3 regions of the Leisingera sp. genome follow, and region 2 is predicted to be linked to each of the others. Evidence: riboswitches for the same ligand, from Rfam matches in the RefSeq annotation. Region 2 holds a riboswitch; each other region holds the start of a gene.

Region 1 (9,335 bases), on a different contig from region 2:
CGCAGGAGGCCAGCGCGTCGAGGCCGACGGCATGGGCGAGGTTGTGGTCTCTCCCGGGGTAGGTGGAGAGGATCAGGGCGAGGCGTTTGTTTGCATTCGGCAGTTTGGCGAGGCGCAGCCAGCCCTCCACGCGGTCAACGGCGGCCTTGATCCGGTCTGCGTCGGCGCGGTGGGCGAAGCGGGAGTACTGCAGGTCCGGGTCTTTCTTGCCCGGCGATTTGAAGCTGACGACACCTGCGAAAATGCGGCCGTCCACCTCCGGCAGCACCACATGCATGGCGAGGTCGGCGGGCGACAGACCGCGGTCGGCCTCGGCCCAGTCTTTTTTGCGGGCGGTGGAGAGGGCGACCTGGAACACCGGGCAGCCGGTGGCGGAGAGCGGCGAGGCGCTGCCATCAGTGCCTTGAGCGGAAAAGGCGGTGGCGTTGATGATGGCAGCCGGGTTCAGCCCGGGCAGCTTGTCGCGCAGCCAATCGGCGGCGGTGGGGGCCTTGAGGCTGGCGGCAAAGGCGCCATAAGCGGCGTAGCCGCGGGCGCGCAGCTCTTCGATCAGCGCATCCACCGGGGCGGTGTCGGCGGCGGTGAGGTAGGAGCGGTAGAAGCTCACCAGCACCAGCGGTTTGTCCTGCGGCGGCAGGTCGGCCAGCACGCCCTTGGCCGGGTCATAGAAGCCATGCTCGGGGGTGGTTTTGAGGCCGATCACGGGTCCTGCGTAGAGGCCTGCCGCCAGCGACAGCTGGGCCAGCGCGGCCTGAGCCGCGACCGCACCGCCGGCGTCGCATAGGGACTGCAGGCGGCGCAGGGTGGAGACGGGAAGGGTGGACAGCTCGTCGAGCCGCGCATCCTCGCGGCCGTCGGCAGGCAGGATTGCCAGCGCAATGCCCTTGCGGCGGGCGAGGTCCTGCAGCGTGGCGAGGCCGTAGGACCAGTAGCTTTCGCCGCCGATCAGACGGACCAGGACGCCCTTGGCGCCCTCCAGCGTCTGTTCCGCGTAGACGTCGACCGACAGCGGGTGCTTGAGCGCCACCAGGTTGGCGAGGCGCAAGCTGGGCAGTTTGCCGTCCGCGCGGTGCCAGCCCGCCGCGAAGGCGCCGAGATCGCTGTCGGAGAAGGACAGCACCACAAGGTCCGCAGGCGTCTGCCCGAGGTCCTGCGGGGTATCGGTCTCGTCAAGGCCGTGGCTTTCGCGGAAGACGACGTGCATGGGTCAGGCCTTTGTATTCTGGCAAGCAATGGGCGCTCTGAGGGCTGCGCCCGAGCCTGGGAGGGTGCGAATGCGCCCTCCCATTTTGCCGGAGGCAAACCCTTGGTTTGACGGGAGGATCGGGCGCAGCCCGGCCTGCGGCCGGGCAATGTCATTTGAAATGAAGCGCCAGACCGGCATTGCTTACGCTCCCAGCTCGGCGCGGATGGCCTGTTCGTCGATGTCGTCGTGCTCGGCAATGACCACCAGGGCGGTCTTGCGCGGCTGCGCGCCCCAGGGCTGATCGTATTGGGCACGCAGGCGCTCGCCCACGGCCTGAACCAGCATCCGCATCGGTTTCCCCTCCACCGCGACATAGCCTTTGACGCGCAGGATGTTGCGCTCGCGGGCGAGTTTCACGATGGCATTCTGCAGCGCTTCCGGGTCGGAGACTTCGCCCATTTCGACAACGATGCTTTCAAAATCGTCATGCTCGTGGTCGTGATGGCCGTCGTGATGGCTGGGGCGGGCTTCCAGGTCGTCCTCGGCAGCGGCGCCCAGGCCCAGGATGATGCGCGGGTCGATGACGCCCTCGCTCATCGGCAGGATCGGCAGCTTGCGGGGCGCCTCGGCCTCGATCACCGCGCGGGCCTTCTCGACGCCTGCGTCGCCGGCCAGGTCAGCCTTGGACAAGAGAACGATGTCGGCGCAGGAGATCTGATCTTCGAACACCTCGGACAGCGGGGTTTCGTGGTCGATGCTGTCATCGGCCTCGCGCTGGGCCTGAACCGCGTCCAGGTCGGGGGCGAACTGGCCCTTGGCGACGGCCTCGGCATCGGCCAGCGCAATCACGCCGTCAACGGTGATGCGGGAGCGGATCGCGGGCCAGTCGAAAGCCTTCAGGAGCGGTTTCGGCAGGGCCAGGCCGGAGGTTTCGATCACGATGTGATCCGGCTTTTCCGGCAGGTCCATCAGCTGTTCGATGGTGGGAATGAAGTCATCCGCGACGGTGCAGCAGATGCAGCCGTTGGCCAGCTCCATGATGTTTTCCGCCGGGCAGTTCTCATCGGCGCAGGACTTCAGGATGTCGCCGTCCACGCCGGCAGTGCCGAACTCGTTCACCACCACGGCCAGGCGCTTGCCCTGCGGGTTCTGCATCAGGTGGCGGATCAGGGTGGTTTTCCCCGCGCCCAGGAAGCCGGTGATGACGGTGACGGGGATCTTGTTGAGGTCGCTCATGATTACTCCTCGGAGAAGAACTTGGCCGGCGGGATGCGGGCAACGGATTGCTTGCGGAAGGTCTGCGGGCGTTCGCGCCAGGGCACGACGCCGTCGGCGGTGGCGGCGTAAGCCGCGGCGCCTTCCAGGATTTCGGGGACGTGCTGGTCCGGGTCGAGGTCGCCGTAGACATAGGTCCAGCGCTCTGTGCCGCCGACCAGCGCCACGGCGCAGCCGCGTTTGCAGGAGGACAGGCATTCAACGCCGCGCAGTCGGACGCCTTCGGGCATTCCGGCCTCTTCCAATGCGGCGTGCAGGATAGCGCCGGGGCGGGCGGCCTCCGGGTCGGCGCCCTCGCGGCGGCATGTGAGGCAAACGGTCAGCGTGACCGGTCCGGGGGTGCTGGCGGTCTTGCCCGCCATATCGTCAGCCATCGGCGCGTCTCCTGTCGCGGCAGGCGTGGGGATGGCCGAAAGGGGGGCGGCGGCGTGCCAGCCCCTCAACCGGTCGCGGAACACCCCGCCCGCCCGTTGTTCTCTCTCTCGCTGGCAGGTCTCCCGGCTTGCGGATGCCAAGGCGCTTTGCCTTGCCGGCCATCCTGCCTTCCCGGGGTCTCTCCCAGTGGCATGGCGGCCTCATCCGGTCACGGTCGCGGGGGCGGCTGTGCTTCGGCAATCCAAAGATATTTGGCGGCCTTCACATTCCCTCTTCGCCTGCTTTCGCAGGAACCAGCGAAACCCCCTTGCGCTATCGCGCCCTTCTTTGTCAAGACATGGGGTCAAACAGCTGGAGAGCCCCCATGAGCGAAAAGTCTGAAACCGGCATCTCAGAAGAAGAAGCCGCCCGTCATGCGTCGAAAATGGCCAAGAAGAAGGCCGCGCGCGACCGGATGATGAAGACCAAGGACGGCGAGAAGGGCCTGATCATCGTTCACACCGGGCCGGGCAAGGGAAAATCCTCGTCGGGGTTCGGCATGATCATGCGCTGCATCGCCCACAAGATGCCCTGCGCCGTGGTGCAGTTCATCAAGGGCGCCTGGCAGACCGGAGAGCGGACGCTGATCGAGGAGAACTTCAGCGATCTCTGCCAGTTCTATGCAATGGGCGAGGGCTTTACCTGGGAGACACAGGACAAGGCCCGCGACATCGCCGCCGCGCAGAAGGGCTGGGAGAAGGCCAAGGAGATGATCCTGGATGAGCGCAACACCATGGTGCTGCTCGACGAGATCAACATCGCGCTGCGCTATGAGTATCTGGACCTGGAGGAGGTGCTGGAGTTCCTGGTGGAGCACAAGCCGCCGATGACGCATGTGGTGCTGACCGGGCGCAACGCCAAGGAAGAGCTGATCGAGATCGCCGATCTGGTGACCGAGATGGGCCAGATCAAGCACCCGTTCCGCGCCGGGGTGAAGGCGCAGAAGGGCGTCGAGTTTTAAGACGCTTTCTGAATGTCCCGCCCGGCCGATAGGCCGGGCCGCGCCAACCCGCCCCCACGGGGCGGCGCGACTGCACCTCCCCTCGGGTTGGCCCGTCCCTCAGTTCTATGCCGCGAGCTGTGCGGCCTTGCCTTGGATGTAGGTATCCACCGCTGCGCGCTGGGTTTCATCCAGCCGCAGGCCGAGCTTGGTGCGCCGCCACAGGTAATCGTCGCCCGCGCGCACCCATTCGCGGGCAATCGCCCAGTCGAGCTCCCGCGCGGTGATGGTGGCGCCAAAGTCCTGGCCCAGATCGCCGGCGGATTTCGCGTCACCCAGCACCTCCCAGGCCTCGGTGCCATAGGCGCGGATCATCCGGCCCGCCCAGTAGGGTGTCAGGAACGGATAGTCCGCGGCGAGTTTGGATGTCAGCTTTGCCACATCCGCCACCGGGAAGTCGCCGCCGGGCAGGGCCACGCCTGCGGTCCAGTCGGCGGGCAGCTGCGGGAACACCTCGCCGATCTTCGCCAGAGCCGCCTCGGCCAGTTTGCGGTAGGTGGTGATCTTGCCGCCAAAGACGTTGAGCAGCGGCGCCTGCGCCTGGTCCAGCGTCAGCACGTATTCGCGGGTGGCCGCGGTGGCGGAGCTGGCGCCGTCGTCATAAAGCGGGCGCACGCCGGAGTAGGTCCAGACGATATCGTCGCGCGTCACCGGCTTCTCGAAGTATTCGGAGGCAAAGGCCGCCAGATAATCCTGCTCGGCTTCGGTGCAGACCGGTGCGGTGTCCGGGTCCGGGTGGTCGGCGTCGGTGGTGCCGATCAGGGTGAAATCCTGCTCGTAAGGAATGGCAAAGATGATCCGCCCGTCGGTGCCCTGAAAGAAATAGCAGCGCTCGTGGTCGAACAGTTTGGGCACCACGATATGGCTGCCGCGCACCAGGCGGATGTTCTCGCGGCTGTTCTGGCCCAGCTTCTGGTGCAGCACGTCGGCAACCCAGGGGCCGCCTGCGTTGACCAGCATCTTTGCGCGGTGCTCCTGCTCCTCGCCGGTTGCGCGATCCTTGGTGCGGATCACCCAGTGATCGGCCTTGCGGTCCGCGGACAGCACTTCGGTCCGGGTCAGGATGCTGGCGCCGCGGGCCATTGCGTCGCGCGCGTTCAGCATCACCAGGCGGGCGTCCTCGATCCAGCAGTCGGAGTATTCGAACGCGGTTTTGAATTTGCCTTTCAGGGGGCGGCCCGCCGGGTCGCTTGTCAGGTCCAGCTTGGCGGTGCCGGGCAGGATGCCGCGTTTGCCAAGGCTGTCGTACATGAAGAGGCCCAGCCGGATCAGCCAGGCCGGACGGCGGCCCTTCATCCACGGCATGAAGGTGGTCAGCAGCTTGGACGTGGGTGTCTCGCTGTCAAACCGCATGTCCTTGTGAAAGGGCAGCACAAAGCGCATCGGCCAGGAAATGTGCGGCATGGCTTTCAGCAGCACCTCGCGTTCGATCAGCGCCTCGCGGACCAGGCGGAACTCGAAGTATTCCAGATAACGCAGGCCGCCGTGGAACAATTTGGTCGAGGCGGAGGAGGTGGCGGAGGCAAGATCGTTCATCTCTGCCAGCGTCACCGACAGGCCGCGGCCTGCGGCATCGCGGGCGATGCCGCAGCCATTGATGCCGCCGCCGATGATGAAAAGGTCCGTTACAGGGGTGTCAGTCATTTTCGCTGCTTTCGTTTTGTCCTGCGGTCAGGATGCGGGTTCCGGCGGCGCGGGCGGCCTCGGCAAATTCTACGGGCGCGGGCCGGTCGGTGATCACCACATCCAGGTCGGCCACGTCGCAGATCCGCACCGGGGCGGAGCGGTCGAACTTGCTGCCGTCGCATACCAGCACCTTTTGCCGTGCGTTCTTGAGGATGGCACGGGCGACAGAGACTTCGCGGGCGTCGTGGTCCATCACCGCACCGTCGGCATCCAGCGCCGAGGCGCCGATGACGGCAAAATCCACCTTGTAGCGGGAGATGAATTCGACCGCGTCCTCGCCGACGATGGCGCCGTCGCTTTGCCGGACGGTGCCGCCAGCCAGGATCAGCTCCTTGGCCTGTCCGCCCATCATCATGCTGATAATGTTGATATTGTTGGATATCACCGTCAGCCCGCGATGGCCCGACAGAGCGCGGGCCACCTGTTCGGTGGAGGTGCCGATGTTGAGGGTGAGAGAGCAATTGTCGGGGATCAGTTCGGCCGCGGCGGCAGCCATCAATTGCTTGCCGCTTGCGTTCAGCTTGCGCCGGTCGGCGTAATCCTGGCTGGCAGCGGAGCTGAGCCGCACCGCACCGCCATGCACGCGCGACAGCGCGCCCCGGGCCGAAAGGTCGCGCAGGTCTGCCCGCACCGTCTGCAACGAGACGCCAAAGCGCTGGGAGAGGTCCTCGACCTCGACCCGGTCCTGCTGGTTCAGCAGGGCGATGATTTCGTTCTGACGGCCGGAGGCATCCATTTGCTTTCCTTTCGCTGCGATTCTCTAGCGTATTGCGCGCGGAGAGTCACGATGTGTTTTCGTTTTGATTTCGCTGAGCACCAACACGAAAAGGGCGCGCCGTTGCGGACGCGCCTTCGCAGCCGGGAAGGGACAGGTTCAGGCGAGCGGGATCAGGTGGTTGTCCCAAGCAAGGCCGGCACGGTGCATCGGCTGTTTGCCGGAGGCTGCGACCGCAAAGAACTGGCCGGTGCCGGTGCTGGCAGCAAAGCCGCCGGGCGCGGGGGCGAGGCCGCAGACATCCGCCATCCTGTGTTCCTGAACGAGGTCCCCGCTGGCGGTGTCCATCAGCTGCAGCACGCCGCCGCGCGGGGAGGTGACGCCGACCAAGGCACCGTCCGGCGAAAAAGCGATGGATCCGCCGTAGCCGTTGAGGTTCAGAACCCGCGGGTCGCCGTCTGCCATCAGCCTTGGGGGGCTTCCTGGCGTGTGGAGGCCAACGATTGGAACCAGCTCCCCCGCGTTCCCCTGCCACTGCATGGCAAACCCAACCGTGCCGTCCGCGCGCATGGCGAGGTGGCGGATCGAGTTCAGATGCAGCTCCTGCGGCAGTTCCATCTGGTCCTGCAAGGCGCCGTCCAGGCTCAGGTAGCTGAGGTTCGGGCGCATATCAGGCAGGTTCAGCTTGGCGCGGCCGCTGTCGGGGTGGGTCTCAATCCCGCCATTGGCCACAACCAGCCCCGGCGCGTCCCGGCGCAGCAGCATATCGTGCGGCCCGATGCCGCCGGAGGGGAAGGCGGCGATGCGGCGGTAGCCGCTGGCGGTGTCCCAGACGCCAATCACGCCGCGGGCGTTCTCGAAATCGTTTTCGGTGGTGAACAGGCGGCTGCCGTCAGGGGAGAACGCGCCGTGGCCATAGAAGTGATGGCTTGCGGGCGGCTGCAGCCGGGCGATGGCGGCGCCTGAGCGGCAATCGATCACGTCGGCGAAGCGGCCCGGGCGGCGGGCAAAGGCGACGGCCTCAGGCCGGGCCGGGTGTGCGGCGGCTGCATGGCCGCGGCCGAGCAGGGGATGGCGGAAGAGGATCTCGCCCGTTTCGGTGAGGCCTGCGAGGAAAAAGGCCCCGCCCGCATCCTTGCCCGCGGACAGAAAGGCGGGGCTGCCTGCGCTGGCCCAGGTGGCCCGGGGGGCGAGGCCTGCGGCCAGCAGCCCGGCCAGAAATCCGCGGCGGGAGGTCATGCCGTTTTCCCTTTTCCTTAGTCGCCGTCCAGCGCATTGAAGCCGGCCGCGACGCCAAGGGCGGGGCCAAGCTCTTCGCTCATCAGCGTGCGCAGGTCCTTGATCTCCTGTTGCAGTGCCTCGATGCGGATACGGCTGGCGGGGTCTGCGGCACCGGCAAAGACCGGGTCGTCCAGCGCCTCTGCCTTTTTGCGGGCTGTGGAGAAGTGTCCGGTGATTTCTGCCTGCAAACCGCGGTGACCCTCCGCCAGTGCCAATGCCAGCGGCTCCAGCGCGTTCAGCGACAGCAGCACGTGACGCAGGCTGCGCCCGGAGCGGCGGGCCTCGGCGCGGTTCGGGCGGGGCTTGTCAAATGTGCCCAGCGGGCGGCCCAGGCGCATGTCGTCCAGCACTTGCAGTCCGGTATTGAGAGCCTTGAGCAGTTCCTGGGTGATCTCGTCTTCGGTCTGGTAGCGGGTTCCCGGCGCGCGCAGCTCGGCGGCGTAGCTGAGGTTCCAGTCGGTGCTGATGGCCTGCGTGGTGGCTGCGATGTCCGTGCTGATCGCGCGGGTCAGGGCGCAGCGGTATTCTGCGCTGCCGGCGGTGGAGAGCTGCGGGTCATAGAGCAGGTATTCCAGCGCGTAGAAGCCGCGGGCGGCGATGGAGTAGCTGGCGAAACCGGCGGGTTCCTTGATGCCTGCGTCTTCGCTGCGGATCAGATTGCCGAGTGCCTTGGGGATTTTGCCGCGGCTGTCGGGCCAGAAGGCCAGTGCGAAGGCGCGGCTGTCCGTTTCAGTCGGGCCAAAGCGGTAGTGGCTGGCGGCAATCCAGGCATCGAAGGCGTCGCTATAGGCCGCCCGCAGCGCCGGGGACTGCGGGGTGCAATCAGCTTGGGCTGCGTCGGCCAGCATGGCTGCATCTGTTGCCAGCTCCTCAAACGCGGGGAGGATCAGCTGATCGGTGATGCTGCTGGACAGCTCGGACGCCGCGGCGGGGGCGGCGGCAAGGGCGAGTGTCAGGGCAAGGGCGCGCATCAGAGGCTCTCCAGGAAGGCAATCAGGTCGGCGCGGTCCTGGGGCGGCAGCTCCACGACGCGGGTCTTGGCGGCTTCCGCCTCGCCGCCGTGCCACAGGATGGCCTCCAGCAGGGTGCGGGCGCGCCCGTCGTGCAGGAAGGTGGCGCGCGGCGAGACCTGCTGGGTCAGGCCTATGCCCCAGAGCGGCGCGGTGCGCCATTCGCGGCCCGTCGCGCGGCCCTCGGGCCGGTTGTCGGCAAGGCCCTCGCCCATGTCGTGCAGCAACAGGTCGGAGTAGGGCCAGATCAGCTGGAAGCTCTGTTCCGGGCGGTCCTGCAGCCGGTGGGTTACGAATTTCGGCACGTGGCAGGAGGCGCAGCCGCTGTCGTAGAACACCTGCTTGCCGCGCAGCACCTTCGGATTATCCGCATTGCGGCGGGCGGGCACGCCCAGGTTGCGGCTGTAGAAGGTGACCAGATCCATGTTGGGCTGGTCGATCTCGGTTTCACGGGAATCATCTCCGCCATGCGGGGCGCTGTGGCATGCGGTTTGCAGATCCGTGCATTCGCCGGCATGGGACGGGAACAGCGGGGTGGAAATGCCGATATCGCCCGAGAATGCGGCGGCAGACTGGTGGTGGACCGTCGGGGCGCCGGCCTTGAGACCGAAGCGGCCCAGCAGGATCCGGTTGAACTCCTGCGACCAGACCAGATTGGCGCGGCCTGAGATGCCATCGCCGTCGGCGTCGTTCTCATCCGCATGGGCAAGGATATCGGCGGCGGGGATCGCCTCCAAAAGGCCGAGCCCGATCATTGGCGGGGCAACC
Region 2 (9,335 bases):
GAAGCCGCATGAGGTGGTCGGCAACCATATCGCCAAGTACCAGGCGATGCGGCTGGCCAAGATGCTGATGGCTTATGATTTCGACCGCCGCCTGAACCCCTTTGCCGAGATGGGCGGCTTTATATTTACCTTCATGGGGGACGGTAAGCCGGGGACCGGCAAGACGACGCTGATCCAGATGATGGCCGGGCTGATCCACGACTATTGCCAGAACGCGGGCTATGCCTTCCGCTATCAAAATTTCGGCATCGATAATATTGACAGCTATCAGGGCAAGTCGGGGCAGAACGCCAAGTCGTTCATCCAGAATGTGATTGATCCGGGCGTGATCGGCTTTGGCACCATCGACGACATCGACCAGATCGCAGGGAAACGCGGCGACCGGCAGTCCAGCGCGGGCCAGCAGGAGGTGACAGCCGTGTTCATGGAGGCCTTTGCCGGCGCCAATACCGTGGTGCGCGGCAACTGCACCTTTGGCATGTTCTCCAACTACCCGGAGAATGTGGACGACGCGTTGCGCCAGCGGGCCGGCGCGCGGTTCCTGGTGGACGGGCCGCAGACGCGGGAGGATTACATCGACATCCTGACGCTCTTGATGGGCAAGAACCATGCGATCCCGCTGGGCGAGCACGATCTTTATGGCGCGCAGGAGATCAAGAAGGCCGTCGCGCGCTCGTTTGAGGCGCACAACCGCCCGCAGGAGCCGGGGCTGATGGAGGTTTTTGGCCGGGTGCACGACCAGATCGGCGAACTGGATGACCTGGCCAAGCTTGGCACGTACCTGAAGGCGATCCAGCAGGCGGATGAGCGGTTTACCGGCCGCGCCATCAAGAACATCACCGATGCGGTTAAGGTCCGGGCGATGGATTTCGAGCTGCCGGATGAATGGATGGAGAACCCGGAGCTGTTCCTGTTCAAGGATTACGAGACCAAATCCGCGATGATTGCCGAGCTGCGGGTGCCCATCACGGTCGACATGGTGGTGCAGGAGATCAACCGCTACGCCGACAGCGAGTTCCGCTATGCCGACAAGTCGGATGAGGCGGCGATTGAGGCCATGGTGCGCGATTTCGGGCGGCAGGAAGAGGCCAAGCGGCGGTATCTGGAGGGGAAGGGGTGACTGTTTCGCGCAACAGAAGGGCAGAGCCTGTCCGCGGGCGGAAGCGAAGTGCCCGCCCGTTTTGCCGGAGGCAAACCTGCGGTTTGACGGGGCGGACGGGCGCTGCCCAAGCCGCAAGCGTCTCGGGCGGGGAGGTTTTACCGCTATTGCCCGCTGATCTGGGGAACGGGCTTCGTTGTTGGGAAGATTGTAGGGAACTAGGTACTCCTACAGGCCCAAAATTTGGCCGCCGGAGTGATTTCGACCACTGCTCTATCGGGAGAGGGCTGTGAGATCGTTCGTCCAAAAAAATCTATCGAAGACAGTAGCTTGGCTAGATGTGCGGCCATCAGGGCCAGTGGTAGTTGCTTTAGCTTTAACAATAGTGTGGTTTGCTGCCATCTTCATTCTTGCTGCCAGACCAACGTTTCAGATTTGGAGTTTTTCCGGGCCAACCGCTCTGGATCTATTTTGGGGATCACCTCCAAATGAAATGGGCGATACCTTGGCCGGATTGGCAGGTATCCCTGTTTTAGTCTGGGTGATTGCAGCAACTTTCATGCAAAGAAAGGAACTCAAGCAAGCGAGGAATGAGTACGCTAAGATGGCTGCTGCTCAAAATTCTCAGCTAAAACTTGCGCATAGCCAACAAGAAGACGTGAACCAAGAAGCTGTTTTGATAGGTATAAAACGCCGCCTTCAATCATTAGATGACAAGACTGTAAGCTATTTAGCGCACCCTGCTGGACAACCCTATTCCCATGTTGAAGGACGGATTTCCCCTCGAGGAAACAGTCTGGGAGTCGTTGAGTTTTACCAAGCTCTGAATAAGTGCCTGAGCAAGGCCGTGAACAGGCAAAACGAAGGTCGGCTAGATATAGAAGAGAGTATCAATAGAGGGTTTGGCGGCGAGAGGGTCCAAGTCTTAGAGGCTCTTTGGTACATGGAAGGTATGGCAAAGAATAAAGGTAGCCTTTCGCTTGCCGGGAAAATGCGTCAGAGCGATATGAAACTGGAACACTCTGCGATGTTGTTAAGAGAGATCGTTACAGTTCTTACCAAAGCGGAGGAGGGCAAGAAATGAAACGCCTCATCCAGCATGGCCTGATGTTCGGCAATCTCTTCCATGTGGCCTCGCCCGCGCTGGTGGAGCGCTATAACCGCGCGCTGAAGCATCTCACCGGCAAGACCACGGCTCTGACGGATTTCCACGTCGATATCTCGGGCTTTTCGCCCGAAATCGGAGATGAACTGGGGGATGATCACTATCTGAACCATGCGGGGGTGAACCGGCAGTTCATTCTGCTGTCGACCGAGCAGAAGCGCTGCCCGCTGCTTCACGTGAAATTCTCCACCAGCCGGGACATCCTGCGCCGGTTCATCGACGTCAATGAACGCCAGCTGTTTGCGCTGACGGCGACCGATGCCGTTGCCGGCGAGCTGGTGAATTCGGTGTTTGAGGTGTCCTCGCCCGCGAAGCTGTTCGACATCCGCCAGGTGCGGATCGAAGCGGATACCACCAAGGGCACGTTGCGCCATGCGGACCGCCTGGCGGAGCTGGTGGAGCGGTTCAAAACCGGCGAGGATGCCTGGTTTGACGATGCGCTGATCGGGGAGATGATTGCGACGGCTGAGAGGACCGGCGATGTGACCCGCAATCCGGTGCATCTGGAGCATGAGGTCTTTGAGCAGTCGAACTTCTGGACCGCGCATTTCGGCGGGCTGTATGTGTTTCAGGGGGTGGAGCACCCGGCGGTGATTGCCAGCGGGGCGAAGCCCGAGGGGGTGCCGCTGCGCCATGTGTATAGCTTAAGCGAGCGCAATGCGATTGCCCGGTTCCTGGAGCTGAACGGCCTGGCGGAGCCGGTGATCCGGGCGCGCGGCGTCGATGGCGCGGCGATCCTGCGGCAGAAGATGGGGTTCCTTGCCGTGTCGGTGCTGACGGAGAAGGGGCGGGACCTGTCGGGCTTGTCGCGGTCTGATCTGAGGCGGATGGCGGCGCGCCATGCGGATGAGCTGCCGGCGGAGTTCGAGGGGCTGGCGGCGCTGGTGCGCTGGGCCGAGGGGGGCGGTAAATGGCCGCGGATTTCCTCGGGCCATCCGGCCTATTTCTATTCCCTGCGGGCGTCGGATACGCCGGACCGCGATCTGGTCAACATGCTGCTGGCGGAGCTGTGCCCGCATGACTTCCGGCAGCTGTTCATCTGCCACAAGGAGGAATTCTACCGCCAGTACCGCGGCTGGCCGGAAACGAAAAAGGCCTATGCGGCGGAATTCCTGGCGCGGGAGTATGCGGTGGACAAGGCCGGCGCGCGGGAGGCGCTGTTCGGGCATGAGCCGGATATGGAGGGGCGGATGCCGAAGCTGCCGCGCAGCCGGAGCGAGAACGTGGTGGAGCGGGTAGGCCCCTGGGGTGCGGTGAACCGGGTGAGGGGGCGATAGAGATGTTCGGCTTTATCCGCCTGGTCCTGATCCTTTTGGTGGGGCTGACCGTGGTCTATGGCGCGGTGTCGCTCTATTCGCGGGAGGTGCGGCGGGCGAAGCTGAAACGGCGCTGGAAAGACAAGGGGTTGACCGGCGACCGCGCGGCCTTCATCCAGCGGGGGCTGAGGCAGTATGACCGCTCGTTCCGGCGCAAGCTGATCCTCCTGGTCTATATCGTTCCACTGGGAGCCATCGCGCTTCTGGTCTATGTCATTAACTTCATGTGAGGAGCTGCCCCGTGCGTTTCATCAAATGGGCCTTTCTGATCACCTTCTGGGTGCTGTTCGGCGCCTTCCTGCATTACACGCTGCCGCAGTACGACGTGGTGCGCATCGTCAACACGTACGAGGAGCGGCAGGAGCTGAACGACTGGACCCGCATCTTCTGGTCCAAACCCGACGACCAGTCGGCGCAGCTGATCAACCGGGATGTGCAGTTTATCCAAGGGGTGCGCCCCAGCGGCCGGGCCATCGTCTATCGCAACGAAGACACCGGCTGGAGCTGGCCGCCCTATTTCAAGTTCGACACCGCCAACCTGTACACTGACGCCAATGACAGTATCTCGACCAGGGCCAACCCGGAGTGGGTGGCGGTGATGCATTACGGCTGGCGCAACGAGTTCCTGTCGATCTTCCCCAACGCGGTGTCGATCAAGCCGGTGGCGGGGCCGGAGGACAAGCCAACCAATTGGTTCAGCATCATCTTCCTGGTGCTGCTGGCCGCGGTCATGTGGGCCATCTATGTGCGCTGGCGCCGGTTTCGGCGGGCGCGGATCGACCCGATGCTCGAAAGCGCCGAGGACAGTCTTTATGCCGCGGGCGATGCGATTTCAGAGCGGCAGGGCCGGTTCCGCCGCTGGCTGGACAGCTGGAAATCGAAGTGAGGAGAGGCCGCCCCCCAGGCGGCCTTTTCATTGGTCTTGAAGGCCTGTCGGCCGTCAGGCCTGCGGCGGCACCAGAACGAAGTTGCCGAAATGGGTTTTCTCCAGGAACTCCTGCTGTGCCCTGGCGATGTCCTTGAGCGGGAAGACCTTGGCGAGCAGCGGCCGGATCTCGCCGCGCTCGATGTATGAGATCAGGTTCGGAAACACCGGCTCGTCCCAGGCGGTGCAGCCGATCAGGGTGACGTCCTTCAAATACATGTCCCGCATGTCCAGATCGACAACCGGCCCGGCGATGGCGCCGCTGGACACAAGGCGGCCGCCGCGTTTCAGCAGCTTGATCATCTGCGGGAAGCCGGCCCCCGCGACGTTGTCGACGACCACGTCCACGCTTTCCCCGCCCAGCTCCGCCAGCAGATTGCTGCCGCGGTCCAGAACGATATCCGCACCTAGCTCCCGCAGCTGATCCATCTTGCCCTGGCTGGTGATTGCCGCCACCCGGGCGCCGCGGCGTTTGGCCAGCTGCACTGTGGCGGAGCCGACACCGCCGGAGGCACCGGTCACAAGCACCAGTTCGCCTGCGCGGACGTCTGCGCGGTGCAGCATGTTCTCGGACGTGCCGTAGGCGCATGGGATCGTTGCCAGCTCTTCGTCCGACCAGGCGCAGTCCACGGGGAACACCTCGGAGGCGGGGACTTTGACGTACTGGGCAAAGGCGCCGTCGAAGTCCGAGGCCATCCAGACGTTGTCCATCACACCGTAGCCATTGGGGCGCATGCAGGGCCGCACCAGAACCCGCTTGCCGGTCAGGGTCTGGCTGGCGCCTGGGCCGGCGGCGACAACCTCGCCGCAGCAATCGGTGCCCTGGATCAGGGGGAAGGGGGTTGCCTTGTTCCAGCCGCCGTCGGCCTTTTGCTCGGCATGGGTCTCCTGATGGCCGGCGGCCGCGGCGGTGTCCGTTGTCACGCTGGAGGAATACCACCCGAGCCGGGTGTTGATTTCGGTGTTGTTTACCCCGGCTGCGAGGACCCGCAGCAAAAGCTCCCCCTCTGCGGGCTCCGGGATCGGCACGGCTTTGTATTCAAGCTTGTCATAGCCGCCGTTTCCGGTGGTCACGACGGCCATCATGGTTTTAACGCTGCTGTCTGTTTTGGGTCCGGGCATGGGCGGCCTTTTCTGATCACGCGGGGTTGGTGAAAGGTCTTGGAATTTGGCGCAATTATTGCCCGCAGGGCGGGGGCGGCGGCAAGGGCGGAATCCGGCGGCGCAGCCCGGCCTGCCTGCTGGCCACCGCCCCGCGAATCGGTCCTTGTGTCTGGGTCGAGGGGAAATACACCAAAGATCAGCGCCTTGCCGCAAACAGGCTGGCGGATGCCGGTTTGAGATTCTGGACATCCCTGTCCCGCCGGCCCCCCCAAACATGCATGTCTTTTTCCGGTTTCGGCGGGTCGGATTTGTCTCCGCTTGCGGGCCGGGATTAGGGCAATTTCCGCCTCAGCAAGGTGCCGCCTTTCGGGGCAGAGAATTGGGAAGCTGGTGAAACTCCGGCACTGCCCCCGCAACGGTGACCCCGGGCAAGGCATGGCAAAAAACCACTGAAGCCAATGGCTTCGGGAAGGTGCCAGGCCCCGCCGCCGAATGGCCCCGGGACAGTCCGGAAACCAGCCTTGCCAAAAAACGTCAACCGCGGGCGGCGGCGGGGCGGTTGCGGGCGCGTGGCCTGCAATCTCTCTCTCCATGCCCGCAGCCAAGCCAACCTGCCGCGGGGATGCGGCAAAGGAGAGAAGCAGATGCTTCAGGACAGCGAGATTCTGGCCAAACTGGTGGCCCGTCAGAAAAACTATTCCCTGGAACAGGCGTTCTATACCGATCCGGGCGTTCTGGATCTGGACATGCGGCAGATCTTCTATCGCGAGTGGCTGTTTGCCATTCCCGCCTGCGAGATCCCGAAGGCGGGCAATTTCGTGACCCATCAGGTCGGCGCCTACAACGTCATCATCGTGCGCGGCACCGATGGCCAGGTGCGCGCCTTCCACAATGCCTGCCGCCACCGCGGCTCGGTCGTCTGCAAGGCGAAGAAAGGCAATTCGCCCAAACTGGTCTGCCCCTACCACCAGTGGACCTATGAGCTGGACGGCTCGCTGTTGTGGGCGCGCGACATGGGGCCGGATTTCGATGCCTCCAAGCACGGGCTGAAGCCGGTGCACTGCCGCGATCTGGCGGGTTTGATTTACATCTGCCTGGCGGATGAAGCGCCGGATTTCGATGCTTTTGCTGAGGTGGCGCGTCCCTATCTGGAGCCGCATGACCTGGCCAATGCCAAGGTCGCCTATGAAAGCTCGATCATCGAGAAGGGCAACTGGAAGCTGGTCTGGGAGAACAACCGCGAGTGCTATCACTGCGGCGGCAACCACCCGTCGCTGTGCCGGACCTTCCCGGAGGATCCGTCGGTGACCGGTATTGAAGGCGGCGAGAACCCGCCGCACCTGCAGAAGCATTTCGACCGGATCGAGGCGGCGGGCGTGCCGTCGCAGTTCCAGATCGACGCGCGCGGCCAGTACCGCGTGGCGCGGATGCCGCTGAACGAGGGCGCCGAGAGCTATACCATGGACGGCAAGGCGGCTGTGGCCAAGAAACTGGGCCGGGTGCCCTTTGCCGATGCGGGCACGCTGTTGAAATTCCACTATCCGACCACCTGGAACCACTTCCTGCCGGATCATTCCATCGTGTTCCGGGTGACCCCGATCAGCCCGACCGAGACCGAAGTCACCACCAAATGGCTGGTGCACAAGGATGCGGTCGAGGGCCAGGACTATGACCTGAAGCGGCTGACCGAGGTCTGGGTCGCGACCAATGACGAAGACCGTATCGTGGTGGAGGACAATCAGCAGGGCATCAACTCGCCCGCTTATGAGCCCGGCCCGTACTCGGAAGTGCAGGAAAGCGGCGTCATCCAGTTCTCCAACTGGTATGCCGAGCACCTGACCCGCGCGCTGACCGGCCGCCACCTGATCGCGGCGGAGTAACGGCATGGGACTGCAGGCAAACTTCGAGACGCTGGACGAGACCCTGGCGTGGAAGGACGACGAGATGCTGGAATGCGTCTCTGTGGTACCGGAGGCGCCGAACACCGCCACCTTCAGCTTCCGCGCGCCGTCCGGCGCGTGGTTCAAATACCAGCCGGGCCAGTTCCTGACGCTGGAGCTGCCGGTGCCGGGCGAAACCGTCTGGCGAACCTACACCATCAGCTCCTCGCCGTCGCGGCCGCTGTCGATTTCGGTCACAGTCAAGGCGCAGGCCGACAGCATCGGCACCCGCTGGATGCTGGACAACCTGCGTCCGGGCATGTTCCTCAAGGCCTCTGGCCCTGCGGGGGTGTTCACTCTGCCGAAACGGCCGAACGGCAAGTTCCTGTTCATCTCCGCAGGCTCCGGCATCACGCCCAGCCTGTCGATGACACAGTACCTGTTCGACCGCGGCCAATCGCCCGACGTCTGCTTCATCAACTGCGCCAAGCGGCCCAGCGAGATCATCGCGCGGCGCCAGCTGGAAGGCATGGCGGCGCGGGTGCCCGGCATCAAGCTGCATTTCGTGGTGGAAGAGGACGATCCCTATCAGGTCTGGACCGGCTACCGCGGCCAGCTGAACCAGATCATGCTGGGGATCATCGCCGGCGACTACCTGGAGCGCGAGGTCTACTGCTGCGGGCCGGATCCGTTCATGCAAGCCGTGCGCGACATGCTGAACGGCTTGGGCTTTGACATGGAGAACTACAACCAAGAAAGCTTTGGCGCGCCGGTGGAGACCGAGGCCGATGCGCCGGAGCTGGACGATGTGGTTCCCGAGGAAACCGCCGCCGCCGAGATCACCTTTGCCGCGTCGGGCGTCACTGCAAACTGCACCGAGACCGATACGGTGCTGGCTGTGGCCAAGGCGTCGGGCCTCAACATCCCGTCGGGCTGCACCTTCGGCATCTGCGGCACCTGCAAGGTCAAGAAGACCGCGGGCGAGGTGCATATGGTCCACAACGGCGGCATCTCGGAGGAAGACGTGGAGGCGGGGTACATCCTGGCCTGCTGCTCCAACCCGATTGGCCGGGTTGAGGTCGAGATTTGACCATAAAGAAGGGCGCGTGCCGGTGTGGCGCGCGCCCTTTTCTTCTTTCAGCCCCTGATCAGGCTTCCAGCGCCAGCTTGTGCACGTGGATTTCGTTGATCGGGTGGCTTTCGGCGCCGATCACACCCGGGCGGGCGTGGCGGTAAAGCGAACGCCAGTAGGGCTGGATGATGGTGCCATCCTCGCGCATGAATTTTTCGATGCCTTCCATGTGCCCGCGGCGGGTGTCGGCGTCGGCAATGGCTGAGGCGGTTTCCAGCATGGAATCGAACTCAGCGCTGGCCAGCCCGGTTTCATTCCAGGCGACGCCGGTCTTGTAGGCCAGCGTCAGCACCTGCACGCCCAGCGGGCGGTGGCCCCAGTCGGTGGAGCTGAACGGGTACTTGTCCCAGTCGTTCCAGAAGGTGTTGCCGGGCAGCACGGTGCGTTTGACCTTCAGCCCCGCGTCCCGCATCTGCGCCGCCAGCGCATCCGTGGTGTTGCGGCGCCAGTCGTCGTCGATGGAAATCAGTTCATGCTCGAAGTCGAGCATCCCGGCCTCTTCCATCAGCTGGCGCGCGGCCTCTGCATCGCGCACCGGCGCGCCGATGTCGGCGTATTCCGGGTGGATCGGGCAGACATGGTGGTTTTCCGCCAGGGTGCCGCGGCCGTCATAGCCGAGTTCCAGCAGCACCGCGTTGTCGCAGGCCAGTGCCAGGGCGCGGCGGACGCGGGCGTCGGCATAAGGTTGCATCCCGTCCACCTCGGCGTCGCGGT
Region 3 (9,335 bases), on a different contig from region 2:
ATCGGCCCATTGCGCGCCGCCAAGCGCAAACAGCGCGCCGCCTTCGCCCTCGGCCACGATCTCGGAGGCGGCGGCATAGGAGGGCAGGGAAACCAGCCGCACCTCGATGGTGCGGGAGCGCAGGTTGGCGACCTTTTCACCCGGTGCTGCGGAAATCAGATAGCGGGCATCATTGGACGGGGCGCAGGCCGCCAGCAGGGCAAAGGGAAGCGTCAAAGACAGGGGTTTTATCATCTTATTTTCCAAACAGCAGGGAATTCGGATCGCGTTCAATCTTGCGCGCCAGCTGGGAGACGGCGCGGGCGGCGGTCTTGACCTCGCGCAGGGCGTCCAGTGTTTCTGAGTTGAAGCTGGAGCGGGCGCCATAGGAGGCGATCAGCGCCTCGGACTGGGCGACCAGCCGTTCCAGCCGGGCGGAAAGGGCCGGCAGGCCCTCGGCAGCGGCGGCCACGGCATCGGCGGCGCCGCGTGCAGAGGCCATAGTGGCATTGGCATTGTCCACCAGTCCGCCCTGGCGCAGCGCCTCCAGCGTGCGGCGCATTTCATCCAGCGCCCCGGTCAGGGCAGGGGGCAGATCCCGGGCCTCCTCGGTGCCGATGAAGGCGTCGGCGCTCTTCATCAGCTGGCTGGCGGAGCGGATCAGCTCTTCGGCTTCCAGCGCGTTGGCTTTGGCCGCCAGGTCACGGACGTCGCTGACCAGGGCAGGCAGCTCCTCTGATGCGGCGGCGAGGCTGGTGGCGGCCTGGCTGCCCTGTTCCAGTGCGGCGCTCAGGTTGGCAACTGCCTTGCTTTGCTGCAGATCCGCCAGAATGCCGCGCAGGTCCGCGACAGTAGCGTTCAGCTCAGCCGGCAGGGCGCGGGTGCCGGGGTCGGCAACCAGCGCGCGGGTGTCCTCCAGCAGCGCCACCGCAGCGGCGGGCACCTCACGGGTGCTGTCGGCAGAGGCCAGGTCTTCGATGCTGGCAAGGGTGGCAATGGCCTGCGCCATCAGCTCTTCCACCGGCAATTCGCTTATGCGCTCCATCGCGCCTTCGGCGGTTGCGGTGAAATCGGGCAGGTCGGAGGGCGCGCTGGGCAATTCAGGAAACGGCTCCGCGCCGCGGTCAAGCTGCGCCGGGGCGGCCTCATCCAATGTGACCAGTTCAACGATCAGCTCTGAGCTGAGCAGCCCGGCAGAGGCCAGCCGCGCCCGCAGCCCGCCATCGACGGCCTGTTCGAGGAAATCCAGCACCTCAGCCTCTCCGGCACCGGGCGGCAGCCCCATCAGCGCAGGCTCCAGCAGCAGCTTGGCAATCAGCCGCACCTCTGCTTCGTCGCTATCACTCTGAATGGCAGCGTTCAGCGTGCTGACCTCGCCGACCTTCACGCCGCCGAGCTTGACCGCGGCGCCGCTGGCGAGGCCGGCAACCGACTCGTCAAACGCGACCGCTACCGCCACACCACCCGACCGCGACCGGGCAAACGCGGTGCGGCGGGCCGCGGCCTCGTCCTCGTGAATGTCGAAAACCGTGCCTTTGCCCACTGGTTTGCCGCCGTCGAAGACGGTGTCGAACTCGATACCGCCGGCCACCAGCGAGGCGATGCTGTCGACATCAAGCGACAGCCCGCTGGCCCCGAAGGAGACAGAAAAGCCGGAGGTGTCCCAGAACCGTGTGGCGGAGTTGATGCGCCGGTCATGCGGGGCGTCGATGAAGGCGTCGACAACGATGCTGTCGCCGCTGACGGTCAGGCGGGGTTGCTCCAGCCGTCCGACCTCGACGCCGCGGAACAGCACCGGCGCGCCTTCGGAGATCATGCTGCCGTCGGTCGTGCGCAGGGTGATCCTTCGCCCGTCCCGTCCCGGCTGCACCAGCGGCGGCCCGTCTTCGCCCTCAAAACTGGTGGCGGCCACGCCCGGCTCCTGGTCCCAGGTGCCTTCGATGTAGACGCCGGACAGCACAGTGCTGAGCCCGGAAATGCCGCGGGTGCTGACCTCCGGACGAACCACCCAGAAGGCGGCGTCCTGATCCAGGTAGGGGGCAATCTCCTTGTCGATGCGGGCCCAGACAGAGACCTTGCTCAGATCGCCGGCAAAGCCTACGTCCTCCACCCGGCCGATCACCACGTCACGGTAGCGCACCGTGGTTTCGTTGGCGACGACCCCGGAGGCGTTGTCAAAGGCGATCCGGATCAGCACGCCACGGTCGCTGTAGGCCTTCCAGGCGACACCCAGCGACACCGCCAGCGCCGCCAGCGGCACCAGCCAGACCAGCGACAGGTTGCGCCAAGGCGACGGGCGCTGTGCGGAGACTTTCATTTCGGCGGGTTCAGGCGTGCTCATTCATATTCTCGCTTTTCCGCGTTCCAGATCAGCCGCGGATCAAAACTCTGGGCCGCCAGCATGGTGAAGGCAACCGACAATGCAAAACTGACCGCGGCAATCCCCGGGAAGACGGCAGCGGCGAAATCCAGCTGAACCAGGGCGGTCAGGATCGCCACGACAAAAACATCGATCATCGACCAGCGGCCGATAAACTCAACAACCTCATAAAGCACCAGCCGGCCGTGGCTGCCAAGGGTTGCGGGCCTGCGGACCGAGACCGCCAGGTAGCCGATGGCCAGAAACTTGGCGACCGGGATCACGATGCTGGCAAAGAACACGATGAAGGCGACCCCGTAGGAACCATGGCTGAACAATTCCGCGATGCCGCCGATCAGAGTATTCTCCGAAGCGCGGCCAAAGGTGGTGGTGCGCAGCATCGGGTAGATATTGGCGGGGACATAGGCAATCAGCCCTGCCGCCAGCCAGGCCCAGACCCGCTGCAGGCTGGCTGCGGAGGGCGGCGTCAGCTCGCTGCGGCAGCTGTAACAGGTCTGCGCGCCGCCCGGATTGACGGCCCCGCAGGTGCGGCAGCCGGTCAGCCCGGCCTCGGCTGCGGTCAGGAACCGCGGCGGGTCTTCAGGGTTTTCCATACGGTCAGCCTGCAAATTGTACTGTCAGTCAGGATGGTCACCACCAGAAGCGCTGCAAAGGCCCAGAAGGCGGGGCCCAGCCCGACCCGGGCGAGTCCGGACACTTTGACCAGGGCGACCGCCACACCGATAATGAAGATCTCGGCCATTGCCCAGGGCTTGAGCCATTCCGCCCAGCGGTAGACCGCGGCGGCATGCGGGGCAGGGTGCCAACCCAAGGCCATCGGCGCCAGGGTGTAGACCAGGGCGCCATAGCGGGCGGCAGGCAGCAGCACGATCAGCAGGCCGGTGGCCAGCGACAAGGGCGCCATCGGCCCGCGGGAAAAGGCCAGCACCGCATCCAGCACCGAAGCCCGGTGCGACAGTCCCTGAGCCTGCAATTCCAGAAACGGGAAACCGGCCGCGGCGGCCAGCAGGATCAGCGCGGTCAGCGACAGCATCGCGATACGGGTCATCGCCCCGGACTTGGGTGCCGCCAGCACGGTGCCGCAGCGGGCGCATCTGGCGACCGCATGCTTGGCCACCTCCTGATCGCGGTGCAGCACGTCGCAGGCAGGGCAGGCAATCAGCTGTTCTGGGTCCATCTCATCCTTGTCCGGTCGCGCAGCCAGCCTCAGCACGAAGTTCCGCCTGCCGCGGCCTGAGCTGCAAGCGTCTCCTTGCTGACCCGCCTGTAATTGGCGAAGGCGTTGGCGCTCATAACCACAAAGAAACTGTCCATATCAATCAGAACATAGCCTTTTTCCAGCAGCGCGCGCGAGAGAGCGGTGACATCGTCGTCATACAGCCGGCGCCGTCCGCAGATCTCCTGCAACAGTTTGCGCGGGATTCTGTAGCGCCCGGAGGTCTTGCCGCCGAATTCCTGGGAATAAAACCCTGCCAGGGCATTTGCGGCAGTGTTAAAGACGGGCATTCAATTTTTCCGGAAGATTTTTGCCTATAGACAAGAAAATATCACGTATGTACTGGGGCGGCAACCGCAGGTCTCCGGCAGCGAGGAGCAGCAGCCTGCGCACGTGGCATTCGGCCGAGGGGGCAGGATTGCAGGCGGCTTACCTGCGTCCACTCTCGCCACGGGCAGTTGCGCAAGAGACAGGAAAGGATTTCAGATGAGACTTGCCAAGCAGGCGGGCAGTGTCAAACCTTTCACCCGCAAAGGTCTCAGGACCGGGGCCGTTCAAATCAAGGGGGCAGTATGAAGGCAAGGCAGCATTTCACCATCGGCCACGCCAAGGTGGCGCCGGGCTCACGGCTGACGGTTGACCTGCCGGTCAGCGTTCTGTCCGACCACACGCCGGTCACGATGTCGGCGCATGTTGTGCATGGCCGCCAGGACGGGCCGACGGTGTTTGTCAGCGGCGGCGTGCACGGAGACGAGGTGATCGGCGTGGAGATCATCCGGCGGCTGCTGCGGGCGCCGAACCTGACGACGCTCAAGGGCACGCTGATTGCGGTGCCGATCGTCAACGCCTTCGGCTTCATAAACCACTCCCGCTATCTGCCCGACAGGCGCGACCTCAACCGGGTGTTTCCCGGCAGCGAGCATGGTTCGCTGGCTTCGCGTCTGGCGCATCTTTTCATGACAGAGGTGGTGGCCCGTTCGGACCTCGGTATCGACCTGCATTCGGCAGCAATCCACCGGACCAACTATCCGCAAATCCGCATCTCGCCCGATAATCCCAGCACCCGCGAGCTTGCCGGCGTCTTTGGCGCCCCGATCGTGATGCAGTCGCCGCTGCGCGACGGCTCGCTGCGCGGCGCGGCCAAGGAGACGGGCAAGGATGTGCTTCTGTATGAGGCGGGCGAGGGCCTGCGCTTTGACGAACTGTCGATCCGTGCCGGGCTGGCGGGTATCCTGCGGGTGCTGCGGCACATGGGAATGGTCCCGGCCAAGGGCATATCCAAGCCCAAGTCGCAGCCGCAGTTCTGCGTCTCCAGCAAATGGCTGCGGGCGCCGATGGGCGGGCTTCTGCGGGTGTACAAGGACGATGGCGAACTGGTCCGGGAAGGGGAGCTGATGGGCTCGGTGTCCGACCCGTTCGGTGAGCATGACGAGGAGATCCTGGCGCCTTTCGACGGGCTGATCGTCGGGCGTGCGGTAATGCCCATCGTGAACGAGGGCGATGCCGTGTTCCACCTCGGCAGGGTCCGCTCCGTCGAGAAGGCGGAGGATTCGGTGGAGGACCTGAGCGCCCAGCTGGAGGACGACCCGATGTTCGACGAGGATGAAATTCTCTGAACGGCAACATGGGGGCCAGCACTTGCCAATGGGTCCGGCTGCTCAACACGCGGTTGCCGCAGCCTTTGGCAGGCGCACCTTTTGCCGAGGATTTCCGCAGCGGCAGCAACTTTTTCTTGCCGCAACCAAAGTGATGCGCTACGCGCGCTTTACCGGTCCCGCAAGGGCTAAGAGGGAATCCGCGGTGCCTGCCGGGCACCAACCGGAACTGCCCCCGCAACTGTAGGCGGCGAGTGCTGAGCCATCGCGTCACTGGATCCCAGCGGTCCGGGAAGGCGGCCCAGACGATGACCCGCCAGTCAGGAGACCTGCCGGTATGAAACCGAAGCACACCGGACGGGGTTGTCCGGGGAGGTTGCCGGCAGACCGCGCTGCTGCTTTCAGGCGGCGCAGAGGAAGGGCTCAGGCCCTCCGCACTGCCGGTCAATGCCCTTTCACCCGTTCTCCGGTCATTGACACATGGAGATCGAAAATCATGTTTCTGCGTTCCGGCCTGATCGGCCTTTCCTTCACCGTCGCGGCCCAGGCCGCGGCCGCCAGCGAGAGCTTTCCACTGACCATCGAGAACTGCGGCCAGACCGTCACCTTCGAAGCACCTGCGGCGTCTTCCGTCACGGTTGGCCAGGCGGCCACGGAAGTGCTCTATGCGCTTGGGCTGGGGGATAAGGTGCTGGGCACTTCGGTCTGGTTCAACGATGTTCTGCCGGAATACGCGGACGTGAACGCCAAGGTCGAACGGCTGGCCGACAACGACCCAAGCTTTGAAAGTGTGGTGGCCAAACGCCCGGGCCTGGTTGCAGCGCAGTACGAGTGGCACGTCGGCCCCGAGGGCGTGGTCGCCAAGCGCGAGCAGTTCCATGACCTGGGCATCCCGACCTATGTGATGCCCGCCGATTGCGCAGGCAAGGACAACACCACCGGCGGCGACGGCACCCGCACGCAGATGTTCACCACCGAAAGCCTGTATCAGGGGATCGAGGAGCTGGCAGCGATCTTCGGCGAGGCCGAAAAGGGCGCTGAGCTGGTCGCCGACTACAAGACGCGTGAGGCTGCGGCCGTTGCCAAGGCGCAAGAGGTTGCGCTGGAGGATGCCTCCGCCGTGTTCTGGTTCTCCTCGCCTGAGCTGGAGAGCGATCCGTTTGTGGCCGGCCAGAAAGGCGCGCCGGGCTACATGATGCAGCAGCTGGGCCTGCGCAATGTCATCGAGACCGACGAGGAATGGCCGACCGTCGGCTGGGAAACCATCGCCAAGGCCAATCCGACGGTGATCGTGATCGCCCGCATGGACCGCCGCCGCTTTGCTGCCGACGATTATGAGAAAAAACTGGAATTCCTGCGCACCGACCCGGTCGCCAGCCAGATGGACGCGGTCAAGAACAACCGTATCGTGGTGATGGACGCCCAGGCGATGGATGCCACCATCCGCGCCATCCCGGCGCTGGAAGACCTGGCCGCTGAGCTCAGCGCGATCGGCAACGGCGGATGAGCGCAGCCGCCGCACTTGCATGGCACGGCGTCCGGGGCGCTTGCCTGGCGCTGCCGGTGCTGGCTGCGGCGGTTCTGGCAGGCGCAATGATCGGTGAGACCTCGATTGCGCCTGACCTTGTCCTGTCCGTTCTGGTCAACAAGCTGGCCGGGGCGGGGCTGCCGGTGGACCCGGTGGATCAGGGCATCATCTGGAGCTACCGGCTGCCGCGGGCACTGGTGGCCGGGGCCTGCGGCGCGGCGCTGGCGGTGACCGGTGTGGTGCTGCAGGCGCTGCTGCGCAATGCGCTGGCAGATCCGTACATCCTTGGCATTTCCGCCGGCGCCTCGACCGGGGCGGTGGCGGTCACGATTGCAGGGTTGGGCGGCGGTGCGCTGTCGCTGTCCTTTGGTGCTTTCAACGGGGCGCTTCTGGCCTTTGGCTTTGTCGCCATTCTGGCGCGCGCCGCCGGGGCGGGCAGCAGCCGTGCGGCGGCGGCGCAGATCGTGCTGGCGGGCATTGCCGGCTCGCAGCTCTTTAACGCGCTGACTGCCTTCATTATCGCCAAATCTGCCAATGCGGATCAGGCGCGCGGCATCATGTTCTGGCTGATGGGCAACCTCAGCGGCGTGCGCTGGCCGGATGTGTGGCTGGCGGTGCCGCTGGCGCTGGCCGGCTGGATGATTTGCCGGTTTCACGCGCGGGCACTGGATGCCTTCACCTTTGGCACCGATTCCGCCGCGGCGCTGGGCATCCCGGTGCGGCGGGTGCAGGTGGTGCTGATCTTTGCCACCGCGCTGATGACCGCGGTGATGGTGTCGATTGTCGGCTCCATCGGCTTTGTCGGCCTGGTGATCCCCCATGCGGCGCGGTTCCTGGTTGGCCCCGGCCACCGCCGGCTGATGCCGGCCGCGGCGCTGACGGGGGCGGTGTTCCTGATCGGCGCCGACATCGTGTCCCGTGTCATCATCCCCGGCCAGGTGCTGCCCATCGGCGTGGTCACCGCGCTGATCGGAGCGCCGGCCTTTGCCATCATCCTGGTGCGCGGGCAGAGGACGGCGCGATGAGGATCGAAGCCCGCAGCCTATCCTTCTCCGTGCGCGGCAAGGCGCTGCTGTCGGACGTGTCTCTGGCGGTGCAGCCGGGTGAGACGCTGGCGCTGGTCGGTCCGAACGGCTCCGGCAAATCAACGCTGATGCGGTTGCTGGCGGGACTGGCCCGGCCCTCGCAAGGCGAAGTGCTGCTGGCGGAGCAGCCGCTGGCGCGGCTGTCGCGCCGGGAAATTGCCCAGCGGATCGCCATAGTCGAGCAGCAGGCCGACACCGCCGAACGTATCACGGCGCGTTCAGTGGTAGAGCTGGGCCGCACCCCCTGGCTGTCGGCGCTGCGGCCCTGGAGCGGGGAAGACACCCGGCAAGTGGACAAGGCGTTGAAGACGGTGGAAATGGAGGGGTTCGCCAAGCGGGAATGGGCGACGCTCTCCGGCGGAGAGCGGCAGCGGCTGCATATCGCGCGGGCGCTGGCCCAGCAGCCGGGGCTGCTGCTGCTGGATGAGCCGACCAACCATCTGGACATCCACCACCAGCTGTCGATCCTGCACTGCATCCGCAATCTGCAGGTGACCGCCGTGGTGGCGCTGCATGATCTGAACCAGGCGCTGACCTGCGACCGGGTTGCGGTGCTGTCGGGCGGGCGCTTGGTGGCATCGGGAACACCGCAGCAGGCGCTGACACCGGAAACGGTATCTGACGTTTTCGGGATCACGGCCCGGCAGGTCCGGGATGCGGAGGGCAGTGCGCCGCACCTGTCCTTTCACCTGGCCTGAGGCGGGCGGCGAAACGCTCCCGCCGTTGCCGGTCTTCCTGACGGAAAGCCGCAGCGCCGGCGTCGCGCCGTTTCCGTTACCCCGGCAGATCCGCGGACAGGTCACAAGACTGGATAAAGGCGCTGCATTCCGCAGTCAGCCCCGCGAAGCGGGAGCGTTCGCGCTGATAGAGGTAGACCTCCCGTTTGTCAGGCAAATCAGCGATGGGACGGAAGGCGGTTGTTTCCGGCATGAAACGCGCAACTGTTTGCGGCAGCACCGTCACCCATTTGCCCGTCCGGACCATGGTGATCAGCGAGTGGGTGTTGTGAATCGTCACATCGGCCGTGCTGATGGCCTCGGCAAAGCGTTCGTTGCGGATCAGTTCGCACAGGGCATTACGCACAAAGCCAGGGCCGGCGATATCAGCGATGGCGGGACGGGCGTCCTGCAGAATCAGCGGGTGGCTGGTGGAACAGACGAGGCCGAAACGGTCCTCGAACAGAGGCACCGCCTTGACCCCGTTCAGCGGATGATAGCCGGACGCGATGCCGATGTCCGCCTTGCCTTCGGCCAATGCGTCCAGAACCTGCTGGGTGTCGGTATCGCGCAGCTCGATTTTCAAGCCCGGGTGGCGGGCGGTCATATGCTCCAGCACTGACGGAAAGACCAGCGCCGCCACGGAGGGCACCGAGACGATGCGGATCAGCCCGTGAATGGCCTCAGCCGCCATCTCAATGGCCTGTACCGTCTGATCGAACCGGCGCACCTGTTTCTGGGCCAGCTCAAAGACTTGCTCCCCCAGCGGTGACAGCTGGTTCTTGCGCTCCCCTTCGAACAGCTTCTTGCCCAGATGATCTTCCATCTGCTTGAGC

The links. Region 2 has a riboswitch for cobalamin ahead of AC4HIX_RS09375 (aromatic ring-hydroxylating oxygenase subunit alpha). Riboswitches for the same ligand answer to the same signal wherever they lie in the genome.
Positions count from the first base shown of each region.
Region 1: another riboswitch for cobalamin. It lies ahead of AC4HIX_RS12755 (DUF1636 family protein); the one in region 2 lies ahead of AC4HIX_RS09375 (aromatic ring-hydroxylating oxygenase subunit alpha).
Region 3: another riboswitch for cobalamin. It lies ahead of AC4HIX_RS05720 (ABC transporter substrate-binding protein); the one in region 2 lies ahead of AC4HIX_RS09375 (aromatic ring-hydroxylating oxygenase subunit alpha).

Region 1 covers NZ_CEYXRG010000012.1:118,481-127,815, forward strand. The annotation lists gene cobN (cobaltochelatase subunit CobN) at 1-1,204, opposite strand, end outside; gene cobW (cobalamin biosynthesis protein CobW) at 1,388-2,422, opposite strand; gene AC4HIX_RS12755 (DUF1636 family protein) at 2,425-2,835, opposite strand; cobalamin riboswitch at 2,932-3,149, opposite strand; gene cobO (cob(I)yrinic acid a,c-diamide adenosyltransferase) at 3,201-3,836, shown strand; gene glpD (glycerol-3-phosphate dehydrogenase) at 3,942-5,519, opposite strand; gene AC4HIX_RS12770 (DeoR/GlpR family DNA-binding transcription regulator) at 5,512-6,297, opposite strand; gene AC4HIX_RS12775 (DUF1513 domain-containing protein) at 6,436-7,515, opposite strand; gene AC4HIX_RS12780 (imelysin family protein) at 7,533-8,528, opposite strand; gene AC4HIX_RS12785 (di-heme oxidoreductase family protein) at 8,528-9,335, opposite strand, start outside.
Region 2 covers NZ_CEYXRG010000008.1:24,253-33,587, reverse strand. The annotation lists gene AC4HIX_RS09405 (AAA family ATPase) at 1-1,120, shown strand, start outside; gene AC4HIX_RS09400 (hypothetical protein) at 1,389-2,183, shown strand; gene AC4HIX_RS09395 (DUF6638 family protein) at 2,180-3,541, shown strand; gene AC4HIX_RS09390 (hypothetical protein) at 3,544-3,810, shown strand; gene AC4HIX_RS09385 (DUF1523 family protein) at 3,822-4,466, shown strand; gene AC4HIX_RS09380 (alcohol dehydrogenase family protein) at 4,521-5,627, opposite strand; cobalamin riboswitch at 5,947-6,147, shown strand; gene AC4HIX_RS09375 (aromatic ring-hydroxylating oxygenase subunit alpha) at 6,254-7,489, shown strand; gene AC4HIX_RS09370 (FAD-binding oxidoreductase) at 7,494-8,579, shown strand; gene AC4HIX_RS09365 (ABC transporter substrate-binding protein) at 8,638-9,335, opposite strand, start outside.
Region 3 covers NZ_CEYXRG010000004.1:189,541-198,875, reverse strand. The annotation lists gene AC4HIX_RS05750 (PqiC family protein) at 1-234, opposite strand, end outside; gene AC4HIX_RS05745 (MlaD family protein) at 236-2,320, opposite strand; gene AC4HIX_RS05740 (paraquat-inducible protein A) at 2,317-2,952, opposite strand; gene AC4HIX_RS05735 (paraquat-inducible protein A) at 2,919-3,536, opposite strand; gene AC4HIX_RS05730 (hypothetical protein) at 3,566-3,865, opposite strand; gene AC4HIX_RS05725 (succinylglutamate desuccinylase/aspartoacylase family protein) at 4,148-5,191, shown strand; cobalamin riboswitch at 5,328-5,521, shown strand; gene AC4HIX_RS05720 (ABC transporter substrate-binding protein) at 5,667-6,677, shown strand; gene AC4HIX_RS05715 (FecCD family ABC transporter permease) at 6,674-7,723, shown strand; partial or broken gene AC4HIX_RS05710 (ABC transporter ATP-binding protein) at 7,720-8,230, shown strand; gene AC4HIX_RS05705 (LysR family transcriptional regulator) at 8,558-9,335, opposite strand, start outside.